Regions from separate parts of the Streptococcus sp. SC1 genome, predicted to be linked through region 1. Evidence: riboswitches for the same ligand, from Rfam matches in the RefSeq annotation. Region 1 holds a riboswitch; the other holds the start of a gene.
What was found. Region 1 has a riboswitch for preQ1 ahead of PAN94_RS02880 (nucleoside hydrolase). Riboswitches for the same ligand answer to the same signal wherever they lie in the genome.
Positions count from the first base shown of each region.

Region 1 (8,206 bases):
TCTGAATGTCTGTCCATCTATAAGGAGAAATGATTTAATGAATAATTTGCCAAATTGCCCAAAATGTAACTCAGAATACGTTTATGAAGATGGTGTTCTTTTAGTTTGCCCAGAATGTGCCTACGAATGGGATCCAGCAGAAGTTGCGGCAGGAGAAGCTGGTCCAGTGGCTATTGATGCGAACGGAAACCAGTTGGCCGATGGGGATACAGTTACCTTAATCAAGGACTTGAAAGTCAAGGGTGCTCCTAAGGACCTCAAACAAGGAACGCGCGTGAAAAATATCCGCATCGTTGAAGGCGACCACAATATTGACTGTAAGATTGACGGATTTGGCGCTATGAAGCTCAAGTCGGAATTTGTCAAGAAAATCTGAGAAGCGCTATGAATAAAAAAGTAATTCTTGCTTATCGCCTTCTTCTTCTGGTTTTGGCTTTTGTAGGAGTCTATCTGGAAATTGCTAAACTTGGCGTGGGAATGCTGATGTACTACACGGTCTTGTCTAATCTTCTGGTTCTATTATTCACCGCCTATCTCATTTTTAGAATGTGGACGGACAATAATTGGGAGAGTTCCAAGCTGTTGCGCGTGAAGGGCGGTGTGACCATGTGTATCATGATTACCTGCGTCGTCTATCACCTGCTCCTAGCTCCGATTGCGACAGATTTTTATCGTTTGGAAAATTTCCTTTGCCATTACATTGTGCCTCTCATGTTTTTCTTTGATACTCTTGTATTTGATAAAACTCGGCAGTATCGTTGGTTTGATCCCATTTCTTGGACAAGTGTTCCGCTGATTTACATGATTTTTGCTCTTATTAACGGTTTTTTCTTGAAAATTGATATTCCGAATGCTAAGGATAAACCCTTTCCCTACTTTTTCCTTAATGTCTATAAGCACGGTTGGCCTTATGTTATCAAGATGTGCTTGATTATCTTTGTGGCTTATCTAGTCTTTGGTTATGTTTTCTACGGAATCAAATCTATCTCATTTTCAAAGAAGAAAGCTTAGAGTACTATAGTAGGAAATAGAAAACAGATGTTCTCTGTTTTTTATTTTGTTAAAAAAGCTAGTAATTTCTCATGAAAAAAGTTCATTTTTTTCTTGAAATGGAATTGAAATTGTGGTATAGTTATAAACAATTAAATAGTCCTTTAATTCTATCCAGAGAGATAGGCAAGGAGCAAAGTAAAAATGATGGGTGGAGTGTGACAAGTGCGTCTTGTTTCAGCCTGTCTCTATTTTCTGAGGTCTCCTTGCAAAAGGAGGCTTTTTTAATGTTTTTAGGAGGTTTAGATGAAGACAAAGGAAGTTGTCGATGAGATCACTATGAATCGTGCCATCACGCGAATCACCTATGAAATCATCGAGCGCAACAAGGATTTAAGCCAAATCGTTTTGGCAGGCATTAAGACCAGAGGGGTTTTCATTGCCAAGCGGATCCAGCAAAGACTGGCTCAGCTAGAGAAAATTGAGATTCCAGTTTGCGAAGTGGATACAAAGCCCTTCCGAGACGACATCAAGGTCAAGGAAGACACGACAGTGATTCCAGTTGACATTACTGATCGTGAAGTGATTCTCGTTGACGATGTGCTCTATACAGGTCGGACCATCCGTGCAGCCATTGATAATCTTGTCAGCAATGGGCGGCCATCACGCGTCAGTCTTGCCGTTCTAGTGGACCGTGGGCACCGTGAGCTACCGATTCGATCAGACTATGTTGGCAAAAATATTCCAACGAGCCGCCGCGAAGAGATTATTGTTGAAATGACTGAAAAAGATGGTCAGGACCGAGTTCTGATTGTAGAGGAGGAGACAAGATGATTCAAGAAGTTAAATACGATGTCCATGATATGCCAAATCCTGGCTTACTCTTAGGACTTTCATTCCAGCATTTATTCGCCATGTTTGGGGCGACAGTGTTGGTTCCGATTCTGGTGGGAATTGACCCAGCGGTAGCCCTGTTTTCAAGTGGTTTGGGAACGCTGGCTCACTTGACAGTGACCAAGTACAAAATCCCTGCTTATATGGGCTCCAGCTTTGCTTATATCGCTGCCATGCAAATTCTAATGAAGACAGATGGGATTGCTGCGGTTGCGCAAGGTGCTATCACGGGAGGTTTGGTCTACTTCATCGTAGCCCTCATCGTGAAATTCGCAGGAAACGCCTGGATTGATAAGATTTTGCCGCCAGTAGTGGTGGGGCCGATCATCATGGTGATTGGTCTGAGTCTGGCGGGCACAGCCGTTGGCGATGTGATGTATAAGACCGTTGGAGACCAGAAGGTCTACGACATCACCTACTTTGCTATCGGGGTGGTAACCCTCCTCTGTGTCATTCTCTTTAACATCTACGGTAAGAAAATCGTTGGTATTATTCCAGTACTGCTGGGCTTGATTGTTGGCTATATCTTCGCTCTGATTGTCGGAGCGGTGACAGGTCAGGAGATTATCTCTTTTGCCAACGTGACAAAAGCTTCTTGGTTCCACGTTCCGCCGATGAATCTTCCGTTTATAGATTATGATTTTAAATTGTATCCAAGTGCAATTCTAACAATGGCACCGATCGCCTTTGTAACGATGACAGAGCACTTTGGGCATGTGATGGTTCTGAATAGCTTGACAGGCAAGGATTTCTTTAAAGAGCCTGGTTTGGATAAGACTTTGGCTGGGGATGGTCTGGCTCAGGTCATCGCGGGTATCTTTGGTGCTCCGCCAGTGACCAGCTACGGTGAGAATATCGGGGTTATGGCGCTCAATAAAATCTACAGCGTTTATGTGATTGCTGGTGCTGCTATATTGGCGATTATCATGAGTTTTGTTGGGAAAGTATCCGCCCTGCTCCAATCGATTCCAAGTCCAGTTTTGGGAGGCATTTCCATCGCCCTCTTCGGGGTAATTGCTTCCAGTGGTTTGAAAATTCTGATTGAAGCGCAAACCAATTTTGACAACAAAAAGAACCTGCTGATTGCTAGTGTCGTTCTGGTATCTGGTATCGGTGGTCTGACCCTGCAACTATCAGGTCTGCAAGTTTCAGGAGTTGCCTTGTCAACTGTTCTCGGAATTGCCCTCTACCTCATCCTGCCAGAACCTAAAAATTAGGCTGACGAGATTGCTACATTTGTCCAAAGTTTTTAATAAAAAAGGAGTATAACATCATGTCATCAAATCAAATCGCACTTAAAAATCTTGTATCTATGGAACACCTCACGAACGAAGAAGTAATGGCTTTGATCAAGCGCGGGATTGAATTTAAAAACGGCGCAAAGGTTCATTATGATGAGCAGCATATCGTTGCAAATCTCTTCTTTGAATCTTCAACTCGGACTCACAAGGCTTTTGAAGTAGCAGAATTAAAACTTGGATGCGACCTGCTTGACTTTGATGTCAAGACAAGCTCAGTCAACAAGGGAGAAACTTTGTATGACACGATTTTGACTATGTCAGCTCTCGGTGTAGATGTCTGTGTCATCCGTCACCCTGAGGTGGATTACTATAAAGAATTGATCGAAAGCCCAACAATTACAACTTCTATCGTAAATGGTGGTGATGGTTCTGGTCAGCATCCGAGTCAAAGTTTGCTTGACTTGATGACAATTTACCAAGAATTCGGTCATTTTGATGGTTTGAAAGTAGCTATCGCTGGTGACCTTGATCACTCTCGTGTAGCCAAGTCTAATATGCAAATCTTGAAACGTCTTGGTGCCGAGCTCTTCTTTGCTGGTCCAGATGAGTGGAGAAGTGCGGAGTTTGCTGACTATGGTAAGTTCGTAACCATTGATGAAGTGATTGACCAAGTGGACGTGATGATGTTCCTGCGCGTACAGCATGAGCGCCATGACTACAACTCTATTTTCTCTAAGGAAAATTATCATAAACTTCATGGTTTGACGCAAGAGCGCTATGATCGTATGAAGGATACCGCTATCCTGATGCACCCAGCGCCTGTCAATCGCGATGTAGAAATTGCAGACCATTTGGTTGAAGCTCCAAAATCTCGGATTGTAGAACAAATGACAAATGGCGTCTTTGTCAGAATGGCTATCATTGAGGCTGTTCTCAAAGGACGAAACTAATCTCAAATGTAGCTCGGGAGTAGGATTGGACTCTAGAAGGGTCTGCCTACTCCTTTTTTATAACTTAACATTAAAGACGGATAAAAGACAAATGTTAAACTAAAAAGAACTACTCGAAATCACTGTTTCTGAGTAGTTCTTTTGATTTATGCATTGTTGGATTTTGCAAAGATTCTTGGGCTGACTTTTTTGAGTTGTGGAATGAAGACCAGACTGACTCCGATAACGATGAGGCGGTCTGCATAGTCGGTTAGCGCTTGGACGATGATGGTGCTGGTGACCAAATCTAAGCCTAAACCGTGTAAACCTTGAACGATAATACTAGAGCCGCTTGGGGTAATTCCTTTGAAGACAATGACGGTAATCAGAGAGGCCAAAGCAGTAGCTGGTAGTGAAACTAGAACCGTTTTCCAGAGAAGGTTTAGTCTTGGTTTTGAAGCAGAAGTGAAAAAGACTGAGACAAGCAGAGCCAAAAGAATGGCTACTGGAGAGAAATAAATAGCAGAAATGTCTGTTGTAAAAGCGCTAATAAGAGCACTGGCAACCGCTGTTCCTACTCCCCAAATAGGTCCTAAAATGAGGCTGGCCAATATCGTTCCAAAAGTATCCAAATAAACAGGAAGTTTTAGAAAAAGTGCGATGTTGGCCCCGATATAGTTTAGAGCGATGCAGATAGCTGTAAATGTGATGGTAAATGGTGTTGTTTTTTTCATAATTTTATCCTAAATTTAAAGTTTCCAGATCTTGGCAGATAATTTCCTTTGACGTGTTGAGTATCACGGAGAGAAAATCCTGAAAGAAGAGGTGGGTGTTTACTTGGGTCAGCACCTTAGCATTGGCTTGCTTACCATAAAAATGATAGGCATCAACTAGTGTTTGTCCCACGGCAATACCTTCCGTTGCAAGATCGACGAAGGAGTCAAAGCCTTGGCAAAGGTCCTCATGCAGGAAATGGGCAACGGCCAAGGGATCGTTGATGACACAACCGATGATATGTTCATACTCCCAATGAAAATCCCAGTAAAAACGAGTGATTTTTCCGACAAAGTCAGCGACTTCAGGATTGATAAAACGCATATATTCCAATAGATTGGGTGTCAAGACAATCTTTCGCGTGACATCTAGACCGACCATTTCAATCTTTTTTCCAAGTTTTTCGTAGGTTTCTTGGGCTGCATGTGGATCGCACCAGTAGTTGTACTCAGCTACGGGCGAACAGTTGCCGTGCGATTTGTAATTGCCGCCCATGCTGACAAATCGGTCTAGATGTTGCCCAAGTGTAGGATTTTTCCTAAGAGCCAAGGCAATATTGGTCAAAGGTCCTAGTGCAATGATGGAAGTATCACTATTTTTCTGGAAATAGTCAGCTAGAAAATCATAAGCTGCTTGTGGCTGGGCTTGGGTGGAACTATTTCTTGTTATCCCACTTTCCCCTAGTCCATCCATACCGTGGGTATCCTGGGCGGAGAGAAAGTCACGAACCAAGGGCTTGTCGGCTCCTACATAAACTGGAATATCCAGCCTATTCAGCCTTTCTAGGATCTTAAAGGCATTTTCAAGACCAAGTTCCACTGGGACATTTCCAGCGACTATGGTCAAAGCAACGACCTCTAAGTCAGGGTGTTGCAGGGCATAGAGTAGGGCTAGGCTGTCGTCTATGCCAGGGTCGCAGTCAATAATAACTTTTCTTTTCATAGGTCCTCCTTTTGAGAAATAAAATAAGGCTGAAACCTCCGTCTCAACCTCTCAGTTAGTTCTGCCAAAGTGGCAGGACACCAGAAAAAACTATGCGCAATTACATTACTTTAGAATATAAGGGTACTTAGTTTTTTATACTGGGAAGTTTGCGAACCAGTCCAAAACAAGTGTTTTGAATTATGCATTTACTATCATAAAGAAAAATTTCCTAAAAGTCAATGGGAAGGAGGACAAGAATAGTCAGTCTTTTGACTTTATGATATAATAAGTAAGATAAAAGAAATGAGGAGAATACAATGGCAAAAATAGTACAAACAGATAAAGCACCAGCAGCAATCGGACCTTATGTCCAAGGAAAAATCGTTGGCAACCTTTTATTTGCAAGTGGTCAGATTCCTTTGTCACCAGAGACGGGAGAAATTGTAGGTGCAACGATTGAAGAGCAGACCCAGCAAGTTTTAAAAAATGTAGGAGCTATTTTGGAAGCAGCTGGAACAGATTTTGACCATGTGATCAAGGCAACCTGTTTCCTAAGTGATATCAATGATTTTGTGCCATTTAATGAGGTCTACAAAACGGCCTTTAAAAGCGAGTTTCCAGCTCGTTCGGCAGTAGAAGTGGCTCGCTTGCCTCGTGATGTAAAAATCGAAATCGAAGTCATTGCTGAGATCGTAGAATAAATGATTGGGACCGGGAGAAGTTTCCCGTCCTTTTTTAGAAATAAAATGTTAGACGAAGGGAGAAAGAATGGCTGAACACAAGATTCAATTAGTGATTGTGACAGGAATGAGCGGTGCCGGAAAGACTGTCGCTATCCAGTCTTTTGAGGATTTGGGTTATTTTACCATTGATAACATGCCGCCGACCCTAGTACCAAAGTTTTTGCAGTTGGTCGAAGGAACAAAGGACAATGATAAGTTGGCTCTGGTTGTTGATATGAGGAGTCGCTCCTTCTTTTTGGAGATTCAGGATATTCTGGATGAGCTAGAAAGAAGCACGGAAATTGATTTTAAAATTCTATTTTTGGATGCGGCCGACAAGGAGTTGGTGGCTCGCTATAAGGAAACTAGACGCAGTCATCCCTTGGCCGCCGACGGGCGAATTTTAGATGGTATTAAACTGGAGCGCGAACTTTTAGCTCCTCTGAAAAATCTCAGTCAAAATGTTGTAGATACGACGGAACTGACACCACGGGAGCTCAGAAAGACCATCTCTGAACAATTTTCAAACCAGGCTGATCTGCACAGTTTCCGCATCGAGGTTATGAGTTTTGGTTTCAAATACGGTTTGCCTCTGGATGCGGACTTGGTTTTTGATGTACGTTTTTTGCCTAATCCCTACTATAAACCTGAGCTGCGCAATCAGACAGGATTGGACAAGGATGTCTTTGATTATGTCATGAACCATGCGGAGTCAGAAGAGTTTTACCAGCATTTGCTGGGCCTGATTGAGCCGATTTTGCCCGGCTATCAAAAGGAAGGAAAGTCTGTGCTGACTATCGCAGTTGGCTGCACGGGCGGACAGCACCGCAGTGTGGCTTTTGCACAGCGTTTGGCGGATGATTTAGCGAAAAACTGGCCAGTCAATGCCAGTCATCGTGACAAAAATCGCCGGAAGGAAACGGTGAACCGCTCATGAGAAAACCGAGAATTACAGTTATCGGCGGCGGTACAGGAATTTCAGTTATTTTAAACAGCCTGCGGAAAAAGGATGTGGAGATCACAGCCATTGTCACAGTTGCAGATGATGGCGGCAGTTCTGGTGAGCTGCGTAAGAACATCCAGCAGCTGACGCCGCCGGGTGACTTGCGAAATGTTTTGGTGGCTATGTCTGATATGCCAAAGTTTTATGAGAAGGTCTTCCAGTATCGCTTTGCCAAAGGAGACGGCGTTCTAGCAGGTCATCCCCTTGGGAATCTGATTATTGCAGGCATTTCCGAAATGCAGGGTTCGACCTATAATGCCATGCAGCTTCTGACCAAGTTCTTCCATACAACAGGTAAAATCTACCCTTCAAGCGATACTCCGCTGACTCTGCATGCTGTGTTTACAGATGGAACAGAAGTTGTCGGTGAGAGCAATCTAGCTAGTAAGGCTGGTATGATTGAGCGGGTCTATGTGACCAATACCTATGATGATGAAAAGCCTGTTGCTAGTAGAAAGGTGGTCCAGAGCATTTTGGATAGCGATATGGTGGTGCTGGGACCGGGTTCTCTCTTCACCTCCATCTTGCCAAACCTCGTAATTGAAGAAATCGGACAAGCTATTTTAGATACTAAGGCAGAAGTAGCCTATGTTTGCAATATTATGACTCAACGTGGCGAAACCGAGCACTTTTCAGATAGCGACCACGTTCAAGTATTGCATCGTCATCTGGGCAAAAAGTTCATTGATACTGTCTTGGTCAATATCGAGCCAGTTCCGCGCGAGTATA
Region 1 is NZ_JAQCMU010000002.1:13,453-21,658, forward strand. It holds gene PAN94_RS02850 (zinc ribbon domain-containing protein YjdM) at 38-376, shown strand; gene PAN94_RS02855 (Pr6Pr family membrane protein) at 385-1,011, shown strand; gene pyrR (bifunctional pyr operon transcriptional regulator/uracil phosphoribosyltransferase PyrR) at 1,297-1,824, shown strand; gene PAN94_RS02865 (uracil-xanthine permease family protein) at 1,821-3,101, shown strand; gene PAN94_RS02870 (aspartate carbamoyltransferase catalytic subunit) at 3,158-4,075, shown strand; gene PAN94_RS02875 (LytS/YhcK type 5TM receptor domain-containing protein) at 4,222-4,788, opposite strand; gene PAN94_RS02880 (nucleoside hydrolase) at 4,793-5,770, opposite strand; PreQ1 riboswitch class I at 5,892-5,936, opposite strand; gene PAN94_RS02885 (RidA family protein) at 6,070-6,453, shown strand; gene rapZ (RNase adapter RapZ) at 6,521-7,411, shown strand; gene PAN94_RS02895 (YvcK family protein) at 7,408-8,206, shown strand, end outside.

Region 2 (8,206 bases), 310 kb from region 1:
AATCAATCATGAATTTGCGGAACATTTCATGCTCACTGGCCGTCTCGCTGCCGACTCCGGTACCATTTTGGAAAGAACCGTTGGGATTCATCCGGTAGTAATAATCGGGAACTGTTGACTGAAAGGCTGAGTCAAAGGTGGAATAAATATGATTGTAAACCACATCTAAGGTCACAGAAATCCCTGCATCGTGGTAAGCCTGAATCATGGTTTTCAAATCTCGGATGGCCTGACTTGGATCATCCGGGTTAGAAGAAAAACTGGTTTCTGGTGCATTGTAGTTCTGTGGATCATAGCCCCAGTTATAGGTAACTTGGCCATTTTCGTCATAGTCCTTGTGTCGGTCAGAAACAGGCTGGAGCTGCACGACATTGATACCTAGATTGCGAATGTAATCAAAAGTAGTCTGATCTCCCTGACTATTTCTAGTGCCACGTTGACAAGCACCTAAAAAAGTCCCTCGCAAATGCTCTGCGACACCAGAACTGGGCGATTTGCTAATATCTCGGATATGCATCTCATAGATGACCGCCTGATTCGGATTATCTAAACGCCAAGTTGCCTCCTTGCCTTGACATACCTTAAAACCAGCAACAGTCTTGTCCTGTTCAGCAACAATAGCTGAACGCTTGCCATCTGGACTGGTAGCGATTGTATAAGGATCGCGCGTCAAAAAATGCTGGTTCTCAAAATGAACATGATACTGATAGGCCTTACCAGCTAAATCTTCCGGCACTTCTACCGACCAAACTCCGATTGTATTTTTAGCATGATCGTGCGAGTAAATCTCGCCCTTTTCCATAGGGAATTCTTTATAAACAGCTGCTTGATTATAGGAAGTTTCATAAACTACCAATTCAACCTTTTTGGCTGTCGGAGCCCAAACTTTAAATTCATTTACTTGCCCCTGCAGACGGTGCCCAAGCCAACCTTGGTAGCCCCAGCATTCGTCAAAATAATCCGACCGCATGGCCACATCGAAATTATGAGGACGTCGCCGCGAATATTGGTGGCTCGTCGTCGCCGCTTGCAAGGAATAGTAGACCTGATGATCTCCTTCAATCAACCAAACCTCTGTAGGCAAATGAACTGGCAATAAATCAATGTGGTAGTCGCAAGATTGGCTGGACCAGTCTGAACGCTTGACAATCACATGAGCCTGACTAAGAGGCTCCCAACTTTTAAAAGATAGTTCTCCCTGGATACCAAAATAATCTAGTTTAGAAAAAGGTGCTTCTTTTCCCCACTGATCTGTCTGCCACTGCCACAAATCATAAGAAAAGTAATCTCCCTTAGGATTGTGGTAATGGACAATGACCTTATAGTCTAGCATTTTCATTTATCTCTTCATTCTAATTTTTCTAAGGAAAGAGCGCTCTCATCGATTTCATCTATATTGGCGAAAAACTCCAGATGATTGTGTAAAACTTCCAATTCTACTGGTGTATCTCCTCCGTACTCACCGTCCAGATTCAACATAAAGGGTGCTTTTTTATCTAATACTTCTAGCTTCAATTTGCTGGTTTTCAGATATTCAACATTAGCATCCGTCACATGTTGGCCACCATTAATTGCCTGTATGATGAGACTAAGCATATCAAACAACTTAGCCGTTTTTACAAGAATCAAGGTGAAATTTCCATCGTCCAGTTTTGTATCTGGCGCTAGTTTTTCAAAGCCTCCGATAGAATTGGTCAAGGCTGCAAAGACAAGCGAAATCTTGCCCTCAAAAACACCATGGTCATGCTCAATCCGTACCTTACGGGATTTGGAGCGTGGCAGCATTTTGGCTCCTTCGGCTACATAAGCCAGATAGCCTAGACGGGTCTTGACTTCACTAGGGACACTGTAAGTCAGCTCTGTCAGCGTGCCTGCCGCCGCAATGTTGATAAAGTATTTGCTGCCATAAGCCCGGCCGATATCCATCTGAATCGTCTGGTTCTTTTCTATAATACGGGCTGCCGCTACTGGATCTCCCATCGGAATTTTCAAAGCACGCGCATAATCATTGGTAGTACCAGTTGGGATGAAAGCCAGCTTGGGGCGCACATCTAAGCCCGCAACCCCATTCACTACTTCATTGATGGTCCCATCTCCACCAGCTGCTATAACTAAATCAAAACCTGCTCTTGCTGCTCTTTCAGCTTCTCGCTGAGCAGAGAAAGGCTCTGGAGTCGTCTGATAGGCACTGGTCTCATAGCCAACATCTTCCAAGACATCCAAGACTTCGGCAATATTTTTTTTGATAATTTCCTGCCCAGAAGTTGGGTTATAAATTAATCTTGCTTTTTTTATTTTATTTTCCATACTCAGCCTCATAAGCTATCTAGCCAGTCCTCGTCTCGAATCTCGATCCCAAGTTCTTGAGCTTTGGTCAATTTGCTGCCTGCATCGCTACCTGCCACCACCAAATCTGTCTTTTTAGACACACTTCCAGCAACATTTGCGCCCAAGCTCAACAATTTTTCTTTAGCTTGATTCCGTGTTAATTTTTGTAATTTTCCGGTCAATACGACTGTTTTGCCAGCGAGAGCGGCATCGGCTGCCACTTTCTCCCCTAGATAGTCTAGGTTGACGCCAGCTTCTTGTAATTCTTGCAGCAGAAGCTGACTGCCTTCCTGCTCAAAGTAAGAATGCAGACTCTGAGCGATAACTGTCCCCAAACTGTCAATAGAAGCAATTTCCTCTTGACTGGCCTGTGACAACTTGATCATATCGTGGAATTTCTCCATCAAAATCCGACTAGCCTTGCTTCCCACGTGACGGATTCCCAGACCAAAGAGCAATTTCTCTGCTGAGTTTTCCTTAGAAGCTTGAATGGCATTATACAATTTATTCGCTGATTTTTCCTTAAAGCCGTCCAAGGTCAGCAAATCTTCTACAGAAAGTCGATAAATTCCAGCCACATCCTTGACCAAGTTCTTATCAAAGACCTTTTCGACCACTGCTGGACCAAGGCCAGTAATATTCATAGCATCCCGGCTGGCAAAGTGAATCAAGCCTTCCTTGATCTGGGCTGGACAGAGCGGATTGATACAACGCAGAGCCACTTCGTCCTCGAAATGCACCAGCTCACTCTCACAGCTCGGACAGTGACTTGGTATTTCCAAAGCCTCCTCTGAGACCCGCTTGGACTCCACCACGCGCAAGACAGCAGGAATAATATCCCCTGCCTTATAGACGATAACTGTGTCTTTCTGACGAATATCCTTCTCCGCAATATAGTCCACATTGTGCAAGGTTGCTCGGCTGACTGTCGTTCCCGCTAGCTGAACTGGTGTCAGATTGGCTGTCGGAGTTACAACTCCCGTCCGACCGACTGTCCAGTCAACAGACAGAAGCTGGGCTTCCTTTTCCTCAGCTGGAAACTTATAAGCGATGGCCCACTTAGGTGCCTTGACCGTAAAGCCAAGTTCTTCTTGCACCGCCAGGTCATTGACCTTGATGACAATACCGTCGATCTCATAAGGCAGACTATCCCGTTCCTGAGCAATCTTTTCAATAAATTCCCAAACGCCATCAATCGAATCCGCTAGAAAATGAATCGGATTGACTGAGAAGTCCAAAGACGCCAGCTTATTCAGGACTGCTTCCTGGCTGCCAGCCTCAGTCGGACTGGCTTCTTGGTAGAGGAAGGTTGCTAGATTGCGCTTGGCCACAACCGCTGTATCCAACTGGCGCAAGGTTCCTGCTGCCGCATTTCGAGGATTGGCAAACTCAGGCTCACCATTCTCCTGCCGCAGCTGATTGACCGCATCAAAGGAAGCCTTGGGCATGTAGCATTCTCCACGAACCGTAATATCCAGCGGTTCTTTCAAAGTCAGAGGAATATCCTTGACCCGCTTGAGGTTTTCCGTGATATTTTCACCAACAGAGCCATCTCCCCGAGTCGCCCCTGCTACCAAGATTCCCTTTTCATAGGTCAGGGAAATAGAAAGCCCATCAATCTTGAGCTCACAAATATAGGAAACCTGGGGAAATTCCTTGCGAATCCGCTGGTCAAAAGACATTAATTCTTCACGTGAAAAAGCATCCTGCAAACTAAAGAGAGGATACTGGTGTGGATATTTTTCAAATCCTTCTAAAATCTTCCCACCCACCCGATGCGTTGGGCTATCAGGTAGGATATCAGTTGGGTACTTTTCTTCTAACTCTACTAACTCACGATAGAGTCTGTCATACTCGCTGTCTGATACACTTGGCCTGTCTGCCGTATAGTATTCATGGGCGTATCGATTGAGCAATTTGACTAATTCTGACATTCTTTCTTTCATACTTCTATTTTATCACAAATACACAAAATCTTCCTCTATTTGTCCCGAATTCTCACTAAAAAAGAAGACATAAAAAGAGCGGAAATTCCGCTCTCTGCTGTCTTATTTTGTCAAATCAATCCTTTTAGCAATCTGGTTAATAATGATAGCTCCAACAATCAAAGAAGCAAATTCTCCAATAGCCGTTGTAAACCAAGTCAGGAAGAATGGCAAGCCCTGTAAGAAATACAACTCTGCTGCAATCGTCACCATCGAAATAGAGAAGAAAATCGCAAAATAAAAATGATCCAAACGAAGCAAATCTTTAATCAGGTATTGATCCTTATAGCGACTGAAAAGGTAGACACCTAATGATAGGAAGACTAAAGTTGACCAACCGCCGACAAAGACGTCAATGATTCCAAAGCTATATAGATTGGCAATCATACAGCCGATGGTCACTCCCAGGATGTATTTACGATTGTAAAAGGCCATAAAGTTCATCATTTCAGAAATTCTGAACTGGTAAGCACCATAGCTTATAGCATTTAAAGGGGGCGTAATCGTAAGGGCTACATAAATAGCAGCAACAATGGCAATCTGAACCAAATCACGAACTGACAAGTTTTCTTGTTTCATGTTTTCTCCTTTAGCGCATGAGCGCGTGTAATATGCTTGGCGAAAGAAGTTAAGCGCCAAGGGTTGCGTCAGACGGGAAAATCATCTCCCAAAAATCGACAACTTCACTAGTATAGCATAAATCCTAGAAATGTGATAGACTATGCTTATGAAAACTTTGATTAAAAAATTCTTTGACAATGAGGTTCTATCCTATCTTTTCTTTGGTGTGGCAACCACTCTTGTCTCTGTCGTCAGTCGGATGCTCTGCTATGAACTGACAGGAAACGAACTACTGGCTACGATAATCGGTGATATTCTGGGCATTCTCTTTGCCTTTGTGACCAACGATACCATCGTTTTCAAGCAAAAAAGACAGGGCTGGCCAGTACGATTGGTCAAATTTTTCACAGCCCGACTGGCAACTATGGCCTTGAACTTGCTGCTAACCTTTATCTTTGTCACTAGCTTCCCGCAGATTATTGGTCAATTCGTTCACAACGATATTAAGATGGTCAACACCATTGAAACCTTGATAGCTCAAGTGCTGATTATCGTTCTCAACTATGTCTTCAGCAAAATTTTTGTCTTCAAAAACAAGGCAAAATAAGATGGCTCGGCTTATTTCTCCTATAAAAACAAATCTGGACCAGATAATTCTGATCCAGATGTTTTAATTTTTAGACTTCCAAGCTGGGATTTTCAGCTGTCAAGTAGGTAATATCACCCTTGACCCCAAAATAGTCCTCAATTAGAGTCTGGAGTTCAGTCATAGCTGATTTGGCACGCGCCGCCTGCTCTCCATTGATGGCTTCGATAACCAAGATGGCGTCCTTGGTCTCTTCTGTCAACATGGTTCGCTGCGCTTCTCGCCAATTAAGGCAACGGCAGACTGCTCCCTCTTCATCATAGTAGATGATTTCTTCCGGTAAAGCTGGTGCATCAGTCTCAGATCCCAGTGGGAAAAAGGCTTCGCCACCCTTGGCCTTACCCAGATAAAGGCCTCCAGCAACCTTGTCCAAATCCTCTCCGCCACAAGGAACGGCATAAGAGAGGGAAACACTATTATAAATATCTACTAAGGGATTGATTGGGTTGAATTCCCGTCCTTGACTGACCCGCTTGAGTAGGGCTTCGATAGAGGAACGCGCTCCTTTTTTAGTCTTGAATTGGCTGAAAGCCTGCCGCCACTCCTGAATGACATCATTCTGAGTGAAATTCTCATCTGGAATAAAGTCTGCTGCTCGCTTTGCGCCCTTATCCAGCAGGGATTTGAAATAAGGATCCTTACTTTCATCCACTCTATTATCCAGTCCCTTGACCACTAAAACACTAATCTGAGCTTCTGGAAACAAAGCCCAAAATTCATTTTCAACTGTAATTTTCATGTTCTACCTCAATAATTTCTTTTCTGGCCTTTTTTGACCAGCTCCCAGTCCTTGGTAATATTCTCTCGGACGCGAACCAGCAACTTCTCTAACTCTTTCCGCTCGTTTTCTGAAAATTTTTCCAACGAAACCTGCTCCGAATATTCGTTTTCCGCTAGGATAAAAGGATAGAGAACTGCCCCCTTCTCAGTGACGAACCATTCCTTGTTCTTGCGGTTATTGGCAGCTGGCCGCTGTTCCAGTAAACCTTTACTTTCTAGCTTCTTGACTGAACGAGCCACCGTTGAGCGATCCACCTTGAGCAAGTCTGACAGCTCCTCCTGGATAATCCCAGGATTCTCCGCAATCCGCACCAGATAGAGATACTGCCCCCGCGCCAAATCTATGTCACGAAACTCAATATTAGCGATAGAGTCCAAAGCCCGAGCAATGATTCCAATCTCACGTAAAATTGACATACCTCCTCCTTCTGAAGATAGTATAGCAGATTTTTATTGCAAATGCAATAAAAATCATTTAGAAATACTTATCTTAGAAAAATTCTATATAGAACTAAACCCCTGCACAGAACGCTTCTGCCTTTCCCTTATCTACACCATCAAAAAAGAGGCTAGGAACAAGTCTTAGCCTCACTTTTTGTTAGAAATAGATACTGGGAAGGTTAGCTGATTGCTTGTTAAGCAACCTCTTGATATATTTTGATAAAGGTCAGTACAATCACTAGCTAGATTCTCTCGAGTACAATCTTCACCTTTAAAATCCATTAGTGTAGCCTTATTACTCACATCATGTAATACTACAATATCAAATCAGCTTGAGAAGAGCATAGAAAAACCACCTGAAGTCAAACCAGATGGAAATTTTCGGATAGATATTTATTTACTAATGCCTCGTTGCTTCTTAACATGTTCCTTGTACATTTTTGACTTTTTCCCATACCATTCCTCGATGGTATAGCCATACTCTTCACGGTATTTCTCCTGATTTTTATTGACTGTATTCAAGTTCTCTAGCGTTACTACATTGGATTTGAAAAATGATACCAAAAATAGTCCTAAGAGAACAGGTGAAATTGGCAATAAAGCAAGCAAGAGATACGCCAGAAAATGATTGAGTCCGTTGGTGAAGAGATTGATTCCATACATCAACAACCATAAGAATAAAATAACATTCAAAAATTTTTTGATATTTAGAGAATCAAAATAATCTTTTCTAGCACGCTGCTTTGTGACAAGGATATAAACAAGGTAAATCAGTGATAATACAAATCCAATCCAGTAGACGATACGAATTGCAACTAGGGGGATTAAATACAAGGCAGCTATAAACCAACTATAATATGAAATTACGAGCAAAAATAATTGAAAAATCTGAGTCATTAAGTATGCTTTAATGCGATTTCTTTTAGAAATAATATAAAAACAAGTAAAATGACCGCAACAAAGCAAAAAAAGAAAGCCAAAGAAACTATCTGGGGGAATGAGCCCTTTTTCTACTGATGTCAGCTGTGTAACCATTGATGTCAGTGGTATAGCTGGGTCATGCCCAGCTTCACTAGCCATTCGAAATAAACTTATCGGTAAAGACGTCCCAATCATAACCATAAGAGAATATAGAGATAGTCCAAAAATCGCCTTTACTAAGTTTAATCTTCGTGCTGTTTCTAGTGCTTCATTAATATCTTTTTGTATCTTATCCATTTATTTTCTCCTATTTGGTTCAGGTTCCATTGTAAAAGGAGGTACCATCACCATAAAAATCGAGTGGGTAAGCCAGCATTGACTAAACTTCCTGATCCAACGACTCTTTGTATCTTTTCGATTCTTTCCCATACCAGTCTTCTATGGAGTAGTCAGATAACTGGCGGTAATCTTCCAAATATTTTTTGAGATAGTAGCCTTGAAAATTGTTCACACTTAAAACATACAGAAAGTAAAGGAAGGGGAC
Region 2 is NZ_JAQCMU010000002.1:320,798-329,003, forward strand. It holds gene pulA (type I pullulanase) at 1-1,333, opposite strand, end outside; gene PAN94_RS04460 (diacylglycerol kinase family lipid kinase) at 1,348-2,307, opposite strand; gene ligA (NAD-dependent DNA ligase LigA) at 2,316-4,274, opposite strand; gene PAN94_RS04470 (QueT transporter family protein) at 4,377-4,892, opposite strand; PreQ1 riboswitch class II at 4,890-5,012, opposite strand; gene PAN94_RS04475 (GtrA family protein) at 5,041-5,481, shown strand; gene PAN94_RS04480 (B3/B4 domain-containing protein) at 5,552-6,259, opposite strand; gene PAN94_RS04485 (MarR family winged helix-turn-helix transcriptional regulator) at 6,268-6,717, opposite strand; gene PAN94_RS04490 (hypothetical protein) at 7,135-7,959, opposite strand; gene PAN94_RS04495 (hypothetical protein) at 8,042-8,206, opposite strand, start outside.
Region 2: linked by a shared signal. The riboswitch ahead of PAN94_RS04470 (QueT transporter family protein) and the one ahead of PAN94_RS02880 (nucleoside hydrolase) in region 1 are both predicted to bind preQ1.